DNA from 2 places in the Enterobacter adelaidei genome. Region 1 is predicted to be linked to the other one. Evidence: predicted binding sites of a transcription regulator. Region 1 holds the regulator's gene; the other holds the start of a gene.
The links. Region 1 encodes sigma-54, which starts transcription at its own class of promoters, with help from an activator protein. Its sites were predicted from a motif close to GTTGGCACANNTTTCGCTNT; they were not measured.

Region 1 (6,492 bases):
AACCAGACGTTGGGTTATCATTCTGCTTTCGCTTGTCGCACTGGTATTGATTGGCGTGAATATTGCCGATCGCGACGATACGCAAACGGAAGTGATCAACAATAACGATCCAACCTATAAAAGCGATCACAGCGACACCGTGGTCTACAGCCCGGAAGGGGCACTGAACTATCGCCTGATTGCCCAGCATGTTGAATATTTTTCAGATGACGGTATTTCGTGGTTTACCCAACCTGTCATGACGACGTTTGATAAGGACAAAGTCCCGACGTGGTCAATCAAGTCAGACCGGGCAAAACTGACAAATGACCGTATGCTTTATCTATATGGCCACGTTGAAGTCAACGCTCTGACGCCTGACTCGCAACTGCGAAAAATTACGACGGATAATGCCCAGATCAACCTGGTGACCCAGGATGTGACGTCGCAGGATCTGGTCACACTGTATGGCACAACATTTAATTCCAGCGGTTTAAGAATGCGCGGGAACTTACGCAGCAAAAACGCCGAGCTGATTGAAAAGGTTAGAACCTCCTATGAAATTCAAAACAAACAAACTCAGCCTTAAAGTAATTATCGCCAGTGCGATGCTGGCGACCAGTCTCCCCGCGCTTGCTGTAACGGGCGATACCGACCAGCCGATCCATATCGAGTCAGACACGCAGTCTCTTGATATGCAGGGTAACGTCGTCACCTTTACGGGTAATGTCGTCATGACCCAGGGCACCATCAAAATCAACGCCGACAAAGTGGTCGTTACCCGTCCGGGTGGTGAGCAGGGCAAAGAGATTATTGATGGCTACGGCAACCCGGCAACCTTCTACCAGATGCAGGACAACGGCAAGCCGGTGAAGGGCCACGCCACGCACATGCACTATGAGCTGGCGAAGGATCTGGTCATCCTGACGGGTAATGCCTATCTGGAACAGCTGGACAGCAATATTACCGGCGACCAGATCACCTATCTGGTGAAAGAGCAAAAAATGCAGGCCTCCAGTGAGAAAGGCAAACGCGTAACCACCGTGCTGGTTCCGTCGCAGCTGCAGGACAAAGGTAAAGGCCAGGCCCCGGCACAGAAGAAGAGTAACTAATTCGTTATGGCAACATTAACTGCAAAAAATCTCGCGAAGGCCTATAAGGGCCGCCGTGTCGTAGAAGATGTCAGTCTGACCGTCAACTCCGGCGAAATTGTTGGCCTGCTTGGCCCTAACGGTGCGGGTAAAACCACCACGTTTTACATGGTCGTTGGCATTGTGCCGCGCGATGCCGGCAACATTGTTATTGACGATGAAGACATCAGCCTTCTGCCGTTGCACGCTCGCGCGCGTCGCGGAATCGGCTATCTGCCGCAGGAAGCCTCTATTTTCCGTCGTCTTAGCGTTTACGATAACCTGATGGCGGTTCTACAAATTCGTAACGACCTGACCAGCGAACAGCGACAGGATCGTGCCAACGAGCTGATGGAAGAATTCCACATTGAGCACCTGCGTGACAGCCTCGGTCAGGCGCTCTCCGGGGGTGAACGTCGCCGCGTTGAAATCGCGCGTGCGCTGGCCGCAAACCCGAAATTTATCCTTCTGGATGAACCGTTTGCGGGCGTTGACCCCATCTCCGTTATCGACATTAAACGTATCATTGAACACCTGCGCGACAGCGGGCTTGGCGTACTGATCACTGACCACAACGTGCGTGAAACGCTGGCCGTGTGTGAACGCGCCTATATTGTGAGCCAGGGCAATCTGATCGCCCACGGTACGCCGCAGCAGATCCTCGAAGATGATCATGTTAAGCGCGTCTATCTTGGGGAAGACTTCAGACTCTGATAGGGTAGAGGTAACGTAACGCCGAACCGGAGAAAAATGCTCTGAACATGAAGCAAGGTTTGCAATTAAGGCTCAGCCAACAACTGGCGATGACGCCGCAGCTACAGCAGGCAATTCGCCTGTTGCAACTGTCCACGTTAGAACTCCAGCAGGAGCTCCAGCAGGCGCTGGACAGCAATCCGCTGCTGGAACAAACCGATCTTCATGACGAGGTAGATACCCAGCAGTCGCAGGATACAGAAGCGCTCGATACCGCTGATGCACTCGAACAAAAAGAGATGCCGGACGAGCTTCCGCTGGATGCCAGCTGGGATGAAATCTACACCGCCGGAACCCCTTCCGGTACGCGTGCAGACTACCAGGATGATGAGCTACCGGTCTATCAGGGTGAAACCACCCAGTCGCTACAGGATTATCTGATGTGGCAGGTGGAACTGACCCCCTTCTCCGATACCGACCGCGCGATTGCCACGTCAATTGTCGATGCCGTTGACGACACGGGCTATTTAACCGTCACGCTGGACGATATTCTGGAAAGCATGGGCGACGACGAGATAGAGCTTGAGGAAGTTGAAGCCGTTCTGAAGCGTATCCAGCGTTTCGATCCGGTCGGTGTGGCGGCAAAAGATCTACGCGACTGCCTGCTGATCCAGCTTTCTCAGTTCAGCAAAGAGACGCCATGGATTGATGAGGCGCGCGTTATCATTAGCGATCATCTGGATCTGTTGGCTAACCACGATTTCCGCACCCTGATGCGCGTCACACGCCTGAAAGAAGAGGTGCTGAAAGAAGCGGTGAATCTGATCCAGTCGCTCGATCCACGCCCCGGACAGTCGATCCAGACCAGCGAACCCGAGTACGTGATCCCGGATGTGCTGGTCAGAAAACACAATGGCCGCTGGGTCGTTGAACTGAACTCTGACAGCATCCCTCGCCTGCAAATCAACCAGCAGTATGCCTCCATGTGCACCAGCGCACGAAACGACTCTGACAACCAATATATTCGTAGCAATCTGCAGGAAGCACGATGGTTGATCAAAAGTCTGGAGAGCCGAAATGATACGCTGCTCCGCGTCAGCCGCTGTATTGTCGAACAGCAGCAGGCTTTCTTTGAGCAGGGTGAAGAGTATATGAAACCGATGGTACTGGCAGATATTGCCCAGGCCGTCGAGATGCATGAATCAACCATTTCCCGCGTCACCACGCAGAAGTATCTGCACAGTCCACGCGGTATTTTTGAGCTTAAGTATTTCTTCTCCAGTCATGTGAATACCGAGGGCGGCGGTGAAGCGTCGTCAACGGCAATTCGCGCACTGGTGAAGAAGTTGATCGCCGCGGAGAACCCCGCGAAGCCACTGAGTGACAGTAAGTTAACCACCATGCTGTCCGACCAGGGTATTATGGTGGCACGTCGTACTGTTGCGAAGTATCGAGAGTCTTTATCCATTCCGCCGTCCAACCAGCGTAAACAGCTGGTTTGACACAACCGATAAGGAAGACACTATGCAGCTCAACATCACTGGACAAAACGTCGAAATTACTGAGGCTTTACGCGACTTCGTGAACGCGAAGTTTGCAAAACTCGAGCAGTATTTCGAAAGGATCAATCAGGTCTATATTGTGTTGAAAGTGGAGAAAGTGACTCATATCTCGGATGCAACCCTGCACGTCAACGGGGGTGAACTCCATGCCAGTGCGGAAGGGCAAGACATGTATGCGGCTATCGACGGCTTGATTGATAAGCTTGCGCGACAGCTTAATAAACATAAAGATAAACTGAAACAACACTAATTGTCCGGGCAGTTAACGGGTGCAGGACGGCCTGTTGTGAAACACAACGGGCCATTTGTACAGTTAGCGCTTAGGTGAAATTATGATGAACAACGATTCCGCTCTTCAACTGAGCAATGTCCTTAACCAGGAATGTACCCGCAGTGCAGTTCACTGCCAGAGCAAAAAGCGTGCGCTGGAGATCATCAGTGAACTGGCCGCAAAACAGCTGGGCCTGCCGCCGCAGGTAGTGTTCGAAGCTATCCTGACCCGTGAAAAGATGGGCAGTACCGGCATCGGCAATGGCATCGCGATCCCGCATGGCAAACTGGAAGAAGACACCTTGCGTGCCGTCGGTGTGTTTGTGCAACTGGAAACCCCTATCGCCTTCGATGCCATTGATAACCAGCCCGTCGATCTCCTCTTCGCGCTGCTGGTGCCTGCTGACCAGACGAAAACCCACCTGCATACGCTTTCTCTGGTCGCAAAACGCCTGGCTGATAAAACCATTTGCCGTCGACTGCGCTCAGCCCAAAGTGATGAAGAGCTCTATCAAATTATCACTGAAGCAGAAGGCAATCAGGATGATGCATAACCAGGAGATGGCTTTCACATCTGTTGTCCTGAGGAGAAACGGAACATGGTACTGATGATTGTCAGTGGCCGTTCAGGGTCGGGGAAATCCGTTGCTCTGCGCGCGCTGGAAGACATGGGTTTTTACTGCGTAGATAACCTGCCGGTCGTGTTGTTACCCGATCTGGCTCGGACGCTTGCGGAAAGACAAACCTCTGCCGCCGTCAGTATCGACGTTCGTAATATGCCTGAATCGCCAGAAATTTTTGAGCAGGCGATGAGTAACCTGCCTGAGGAATTCTCACCTCAGTTGCTGTTCCTGGATGCAGATCGTAATACCCTGATCCGCCGCTACAGCGATACCCGCCGTCTGCATCCGCTTTCCAGTAAGAACCTCTCTCTGGAGAGCGCTATCGACGAAGAGAGCGATCTGCTGGAGCCGCTTCGTTCTCGTGCTGACCTGATCGTCGACACCTCTGAGATGTCCGTTCATGAGCTGGCGGAAATGCTGCGTACCCGTTTGTTGGGCAAGCGCGAGCGTGAACTGACGATGGTGTTCGAGTCCTTCGGCTTTAAGCACGGTATCCCCATTGATGCGGATTATGTTTTCGACGTGCGTTTCCTGCCGAACCCGCACTGGGATCCGAAACTGCGTCCAATGACAGGTCTGGATAAACCCGTCGCGGCCTTCCTCGACCGACACACAGAAGTTCACAATTTTATCTACCAGACGCGAAGCTACCTTGAGCTATGGTTACCTATGCTGGAAACAAACAATCGTAGCTACCTGACAGTGGCGATTGGCTGTACCGGCGGTAAACATCGTTCGGTCTACATCGCCGAACAGCTGGCCGATTATTTCCGTTCACGCGGAAAGAACGTTCAGTCCCGTCATCGCACGCTGGAAAAACGTAAAACATGACCGTAAAACAAACTGTTGAGATCACCAATAAGCTGGGCATGCACGCACGCCCGGCGATGAAGCTGTTTGAGCTGATGCAGGGGTTCGATGCAGAAGTTCTGCTGCGTAATGATGAAGGCACAGAAGCGGAAGCGAACAGCGTGATCGCACTGCTGATGCTGGACTCAGCCAAAGGACGCCAGATTGAAGTAGAAGCCACCGGCCCCCAGGAAGAGGAAGCGCTGGCGGCGGTGATTGCGCTGTTTAACGCCGGTTTTGACGAAGACTAACGTTCGTCCCTTCGGCGGGTGGCGCTGTGCTTACCCGCCCTACATGAGATTATTACGCTGCATAAAACCCTCCCCGCCCAGTTGATTCATCTGGCGCATAATCCACGCCTGTCGGCTTCGCACGTAGCCTGATGGGGCACTGGCTTTAAAACGGATGGGATTAGGTAAAACAGCGGCCAATAGCGCAGCTTCTGACATACTTAGACGGCTTGCAGGCTTATTGAAATAACGCTGTGCAGCGGCTTCCACACCAAATACGCCGTCGCCAAACTCAGCGATATTGAGATAGACGGTCAGAATGCGTCTTTTACTCCAGACCGTTTCCATCCCCAGGGTCAACCCCGCTTCCAGCCCTTTTCGCACCCAGCTTCGACCATCCCATAAAAAAAGATTTTTGGCCGTCTGCTGCGACAACGTTGATGCGCCGCGCACGCGGTTTTCGTGGCGTTCGTTATGAGCAAGCGCCTTCTCAATGGCCGCCACGTCGAACCCCCAGTGCTCCGGGAATTTCTGATCCTCTGCCGCGATGACTGCCAGCCCCATGAACGGTGAAATCACGTCCATGCTTACCCAGTCGGAATGTGCAACATAGCGGAAATCCCCAGAGAGCCATGCGCCAATCTGGCGCTCAACCATCACAGCAGAGAAAGGGACCGGTACGATGCTGAATAAAGCAATCCCGCCGCCCCAGAAGACCGCCAGTACGAGCAGAGCTCTCAGCAGGAAACGCTTTAACCTTGCATCGGGACTGAACTTACGACTCATTCAGCAAGCACCAGCACTCTGTCCACCAGCTTTTCAATGCCCGTGGCTGCTTCAGCAATATTCTGCGCCAGCATGTATGCAGGCGTGGTAATAATTTTATTGTCTTCGTCCACCACGATGTCATCGACAGGACACGGCACATGTTCGCCGCCCATATCCTCAACAACTTCAGCAGTGTCGATGTCGGTCCCAATGGTCAGGCGCAGTGGGAAATCAAAAATTTTCGGCAGCATCGCCGGGGCAATACAGATAAAACCCTGCGGTTTACCCGCAGCGTGCATCGCACGTGACAGCGCTTTTAAATCCGGATCAACATGGCACTCTGCCCCCTGGGAAGCAAAGCTGCTCAGGTTTTTCGCTGCGCCAAACC
Region 2 (6,492 bases), 440 kb from region 1:
CAGTCGGCGCTGATTATCCATTGGCGCCATTTCCAGCAGGATCAGTCCTTCAGGAAGGCGTTGGGCAGTCAGTGACAGAATATGCGAGCGCCCGTCGATAACCAGCGTGACTTCGTTATCCGTGAATCCTTGACCGGCCTGCAAACTTTCCTGCATCAGGCCAATATTCAGCGAAAAATAACTCAGTAATTCCGGAAGCGGGGTGCCAAACAGTTTACGTGCGCTTTGGGCGAGCAGCTGCTGTGCCGCCGGGTTGGCATAATGTACGGCCAGCTCGTCGTCGACCAGCAAGATACTGTTAATCAAAGAATTGAGGATCTGCCCAGCATCGGGCAGCGTGCCAGTTGCCATTCAGCAGTCTCCTGGAGTTGTTTGCACTAATTTAGTGCAGTATAGCTTTTTCGTCGTAAAAAGCGCGCGAGATCAGGTTGTTGGTGGAGAAAAAAGCCCATCCGGAGATGGGCTAAAAGTTTCCACGGCAACTACCCCCGGCGTTTGTGACGCCGGGTAAAACAACTTAATTAAACGCTGTAGTACAGCTCGAACTCTACCGGATGCGGAGTCATACGCACGCGGTCGTTCTCTTCAGTACGCAGGGCGATGTAAGCATCGATAGCGTCGTCAGTGAATACGCCACCTGCAGTCAGGAACTCGCGGTCTGCGTCCAGCGCCTGCAGGGCTTCTTCCAGAGAACCAGCAACCTGTGGGATCTCTTTCGCTTCTTCTGGCGGCAGGTCGTACAGGTTTTTGTCCATTGCTTCGCCTGGGTGGATCTTGTTCTTGATACCATCCAGACCAGCCATCAGCAGTGCTGCGAAGCACAGGTATGGGTTAGCCGCTGGGTCCGGGAAGCGCACTTCGATACGACGCGCTTTAGGAGAAGCAACAACCGGGATACGGATAGAAGCAGAACGGTTACGCGCAGAGTAGGCCAGCATTACTGGTGCTTCGTAGCCCGGGACCAGACGCTTGTAGGAGTTAGTGGTTGGGTTAGCCAGGGCGTTGATCGCTTTAGCGTGTTTGATTACGCCGCCGATGTAATACAGCGCCTGCTCAGACAGACCAGCATATTTGTCACCAGAGAACAGGTTGGTACCATTCTTGGACAGAGACATGTGGCAGTGCATACCGGAACCGTTGTCGCCAAACATAGGTTTTGGCATGAAGGTAGCGGTTTTACCGAAACGGTGCGCAACGTTGTGCACAACGTATTTGTAGATCTGAATTTCGTCTGCTTTTTTGGTCATGGTGTTGAAGCGGGTAGCCACTTCGTTCTGACCAGCAGTCGCCACTTCGTGGTGGTGAGCTTCAACTACCAGGCCCATCTCTTCCATCACCAGACACATGGTGGAACGAATGTCCTGTGCTGAGTCGACCGGAGGAACCGGGAAGTAACCGCCTTTAACGCCTGGACGGTGACCTTTGTTACCACCTTCGTATTTGGTGGAAGAGTTCCATGCGCCTTCGATATCGTCGATAGCAACGTGGGAACCAGAAATAGACGCACCGAAACGGATGTCGTCGAACAGGAAGAATTCTGGCTCTGGCCCGAACAGAACGGTGTCTGCGATGCCGGTAGAACGCAGGTACTCTTCAGCGCGTTTTGCGATAGAACGTGGGTCGCGGTCGTAGCCCTGCAGCGTGCCTGGCTCGAGGATGTCGCAACGGATGATCAGGGTTGGTTCTTCGAAGAACGGATCAATGACCGCAGTGGTCGCATCTGGCATCAGAACCATGTCGGATTCGTTAATGCCTTTCCAGCCACCAATGGAGGAGCCGTCAAACATTTTGCCTTCTTCGAAGAATTCGGCGTTTACCTGATGAGCAGGAATTGTGACGTGCTGTTCTTTACCTTTGGTATCGGTGAAGCGCAGATCAACAAACTTCACTTCATGTTCGTTCAGCATCGTCAAAACGTGTTCAGCGGACATACTTAACTCTCCAGATTGGTCATTGTCGTCGTGGTAACGAGGTCTTCAATTTCTGTTTGTACTGGCTGGTGCCATGTATTTTTTATAAAGCGAAATCTGTGCCAACTTTTAAAACACCCCAAAAAGGCGTTATCATGCGCACCATAGTGCAAAAGGGCTGCACCACAATGGATTTGTTGCACCAGTATAGTGCTTCAATGTGAACATTGAGCACCATATTGGTGCTATTTACGTTAAAGTGCCCTTTTACCGCTCCGTGAAAGCGATCACAAAGCATCTCTGCAATACTTGTTTGCGGGGGATGTTTGTGATCCTGTTTTGTAGTGCGATTAATCCGTGTACAATAACGCGCTATTTCTAAATGCCTGAGGCAAAGTTGTGATCGAAAATTTGCGTAACATCGCCATCATCGCGCACGTTGACCATGGTAAAACTACCCTGGTTGACAAGCTGCTGCAGCAATCCGGTACGTTTGATGCGCGTGCCGAAACCCAAGAACGCGTGATGGACTCCAACGATTTGGAGAAAGAGCGTGGGATTACCATCCTCGCGAAAAACACCGCGATTAAATGGAATGACTACCGTATCAACATCGTTGATACCCCAGGGCACGCCGACTTCGGTGGTGAAGTTGAACGTGTAATGTCCATGGTAGACTCCGTTCTGCTGGTCGTTGACGCAATGGATGGCCCAATGCCACAGACGCGCTTCGTGACCAAAAAAGCATTTGCCCATGGTCTGAAGCCAATCGTTGTTATCAACAAAGTTGACCGTCCTGGCGCGCGTCCTGACTGGGTTGTTGACCAGGTATTCGACCTGTTCGTTAACCTCGACGCGACCGACGAGCAGCTGGACTTCCCTATCGTTTACGCTTCTGCGCTGAACGGTATTGCGGGTCTGGATCACGAAGACATGGCTGAAGACATGACTCCGCTGTACCAGGCGATTGTTGACCGTGTTCCTGCGCCAAACGTCGATCTCGACGGCACCCTGCAGATGCAGATCTCTCAGCTCGACTACAACAACTATGTTGGTGTAATCGGCATTGGTCGTATCAAGCGCGGTAAAGTGAAGCCTAACCAGCAGGTCACTATCATTGATAGCGAAGGCAAAACCCGTAACGGTAAAGTCGGTAAAGTACTGACTCACCTGGGCCTTGAGCGTATCGAGAGCGACATCGCGGAAGCGGGCGACATCATCGCCATCACCGGTTTGGGTGAACTGAACATCTCCGACACCATCTGCGACCCGCAGAACGTCGAAGCGCTGCCAGCCCTGTCCGTTGATGAACCAACCGTATCCATGTTCTTCAACGTCAACACCTCTCCGTTCTGCGGTAAAGAAGGTAAATTTGTTACCTCTCGTCAGATCCTTGACCGCCTGAACAAAGAGCTGGTGCACAACGTTGCGCTGCGCGTTGAAGAAACCGAAGACGCTGATGCATTCCGCGTTTCAGGTCGTGGTGAGCTGCACCTGTCTGTTCTGATCGAAAACATGCGTCGTGAAGGTTTCGAAATGGCGGTTTCCCGTCCGAAAGTTATCTTCCGCGAAATCGATGGCCGTAAACAAGAGCCGTTCGAAAACGTGACGCTGGACGTTGAAGAGCAGCACCAGGGTTCTGTGATGCAGGCTCTGGGTGAGCGTAAAGGCGACCTGAAAAACATGAATCCAGATGGCAAAGGCCGCGTACGTCTTGACTACGTGATCCCAAGCCGTGGTCTGATCGGCTTCCGTTCTGAATTCATGACCATGACTTCCGGTACTGGTCTGCTGTACTCCACCTTCAGCCACTACGACGATGTTCGTCCGGGCGAAGTTGGCCAGCGTAACAACGGCGTGCTGATCTCCAACGGTCAGGGTAAAGCGGTTGCGTTTGCGCTGTTCGGTCTGCAGGATCGCGGTAAGCTGTTCCTGGGTCACGGTGCTGAAGTTTATGAAGGCCAGATCATCGGTATTCACAGTCGTTCTAACGACCTGACTGTAAACTGCCTGACCGGTAAGAAACTGACCAACATGCGTGCGTCCGGTACTGACGAAGCAACGGTTCTGGTTCCACCTATCAAAATGACTCTGGAGCAAGCTCTGGAATTCATCGATGACGACGAACTGGTAGAAGTGACTCCACAGTCAATTCGTATCCGTAAACGTCACCTGACCGAGAACGATCGTAAACGTGCTATGCGCGGTGCGAAAGAAGACTAATACGGTTATGCCGTAGGCCGGGTAAGCGTTCTCATTACCCGGAACGTAAAAAGCCGCTGAGCGTTCAGCGGCTTTTTATTTGATAATGATCAGACTTCCTTTATTACCCGGAATTGACATGTCCTGAGTCAATCTCTGTTCCGCGAAATTCAACAGATTAGGGTAGCTCTTCTCCATTAATCACGAACACCCGATCTGCCGATGAAATCGTGGTTTCGCGATGTGCGATAATGATCCTGGTAATATTCATCGCTTGTATAGACTGATTGACCTGGCTCTCACTGGTTTTATCCAGGTGGCTGGTCGCCTCGTCCATGAATAGAATACCCGGTTTGCGGTATAATGCCCTGGCAATATAAAGCCGCTGTTTTTGACCACCGGATAACCCTTCCCCGAGTTCACCAATCAGTGTCTCATAACCCATCGGTAATTTTAAAATGTCATTATGAATATGGCTGGCGATGGTGCATTCCACCATCCATTGCTCGTCAATGTCAGGCCGGAAACCGGCGATGTTTTCTTTGATTGAGCCCGAAAACAGCTTATCTTCCTGCATAATACAGGCAATGCGTTCAGCATAATGCTCAAAACCAAGTTGCTTAATATCAATGCCATTAATTCGGACACAGCCGTTCGCGGGTTCGAATAATCCGCATAACACTTTCATTAGGGTGCTTTTACCGGCACCCGACACGCCCGTAATAGCAATACTCTCTCCGGCATGAATGGTCAGATTCAGTTTACTGAAGATGGGGTCTGCATGGTTATCATAACGGTAGGCCAGATCCTGGGTTTCAAGCGTTAAGGCTCCCTGTGGTAAACGCAGCGGGCTGGTGGCCGTTAAAGACGTTGCTTCCTGTAGCGCAATATCGGCAACGCGTTCATTATGTAAGTTGATGATGTTCAGCTGAATGATAAAGTTGATGAGGGTATTTATTCGATCATAGAACTGGCTCCTGAAGGTGTTAAACGCGATAAACATGCCGATGGTTAAATGACTATCAATCATCAGTTTGCCGCTTACCCACAGGATAACAATTTGGTCGCAGGCGGCGATAAAAGATACAACGCCACCAAAGAAAAGATCCATTCGCGTCAAACGAATACCAGTATTGACCCTATCTGAAAAAAGGTTAAACCAATTATTGATTCTCAGGTCAGTCATCCCCTGAATCTTAATCGTCGCAATACCGTACAGGGTTTCCATAAAATAAGAATTAAGACGTGCCTCCTTGATTAATTCTTCTTCGGATAACTGGCGGTAGTATCGATAGGTTGCAAACCGAATGAAGGTATATATTGCGGTAAAAGAGACCACGATCATGCTGAGTTGCAGGTTGTATAAAAACATCATTATCAGCAAACCCATGAGCATTAGCGTATCAATAATGCTACCAGTCAAACCGGTGGTAAATGTGGCGCGTATAACATCAAGTTAGTGGAAACGAGACTGAATATCCCCCAGTTTGCGCCTTTCAAAATAGGTCGTCGGTAGCTTAATAAGGTGCGAAAAGAGGCTAAAGCTCCACTGGACGTCGATGAGTGTTCCCAGTATCAGCGTGGTCCAGGAGCGTATGACACTGACCGCCAAACGCAACAGAATCAGAATGAACAGCCCAAGACAGATGAGATTGAGTAAACCGTAATCTCCGGATGCAATGACATTATCCGTGACTAATTGTGTACCCACTGGCAACAGCAGGCTGATCAACTCAATCACCAGCGATAAGAAAAATATCTTTGTCAGTGATGCCGTCAGACCATTGATATTCTTTAATAACGTGGCGGTTTTTAACCTCTTTTGCTTCTTTTGACCTGAGAAGGCCGTTCCCGGCCATACCTCAAGCACGACACCGGTAAAATGCCTGGACAATTCGGGCATGCTAATTACCCGTCGTCCAAACGCAGGATCGTGGATCACCACGCTGTTCTTATCGACCTTAATCAGTACGACAAAATGGTTAAAATCCCAGTGCAAAATGCAGGGCTTACGCACATCACGTAATTCCTGAAGCTCCACGGACAATGCGCGTGACGACATCTCCAGTTCACTGGCAATTGCTTTTATCGCATTGAGGTTGACCCCACGCGATGACAAATTGAATTGTTGCCGGAGTTGTAGAAGGTCAACCTGCTTGCCATAAAAACTGCATATCATTGAAAGACAGGCTAGGCCACATTCGGATGCTTCAGTTTGAAAGACAACCGGGATGCGTTTAAATAACCTCAAATCAAGTTTGCGCATCAGCGTCTCAGGGGTATAAAAATTATTCATTTCCCGCATCCGTTACGCTCATTTTCATTTCGTAAAATGGCGATAATAACCATTCGTAGATACGTCTCTTTTCAAGGAAAAGAG

Region 2: the regulator sigma-54 is predicted to act here: its motif matches at 2,018-2,037, upstream of glnA (glutamate--ammonia ligase).

The regions. Positions count from the first base shown of each region.
Region 1 is NZ_CP154353.1:4,121,397-4,127,888, forward strand. Features, by position in the region: gene lptC (LPS export ABC transporter periplasmic protein LptC) at 1-568, shown strand, start outside; gene lptA (lipopolysaccharide ABC transporter substrate-binding protein LptA) at 537-1,091, shown strand; gene lptB (LPS export ABC transporter ATP-binding protein) at 1,098-1,823, shown strand; gene rpoN (RNA polymerase factor sigma-54) at 1,871-3,304, shown strand; gene hpf (ribosome hibernation promoting factor) at 3,327-3,614, shown strand; gene ptsN (PTS IIA-like nitrogen regulatory protein PtsN) at 3,697-4,188, shown strand; gene rapZ (RNase adapter RapZ) at 4,234-5,088, shown strand; gene npr (PTS phosphocarrier protein NPr) at 5,085-5,357, shown strand; gene mtgA (monofunctional biosynthetic peptidoglycan transglycosylase) at 5,397-6,122, opposite strand; gene elbB (isoprenoid biosynthesis glyoxalase ElbB) at 6,119-6,492, opposite strand, start outside.
Region 2 is NZ_CP154353.1:4,565,024-4,571,515, reverse strand. Features, by position in the region: gene glnL (nitrogen regulation protein NR(II)) at 1-351, opposite strand, end outside; gene glnA (glutamate--ammonia ligase) at 522-1,931, opposite strand; gene typA (ribosome-dependent GTPase TypA) at 2,310-4,133, shown strand; partial or broken gene AAHF05_RS22170 (peptidase domain-containing ABC transporter) at 4,291-6,408, opposite strand; gene AAHF05_RS22165 (efflux RND transporter periplasmic adaptor subunit) at 6,401-6,492, opposite strand, start outside.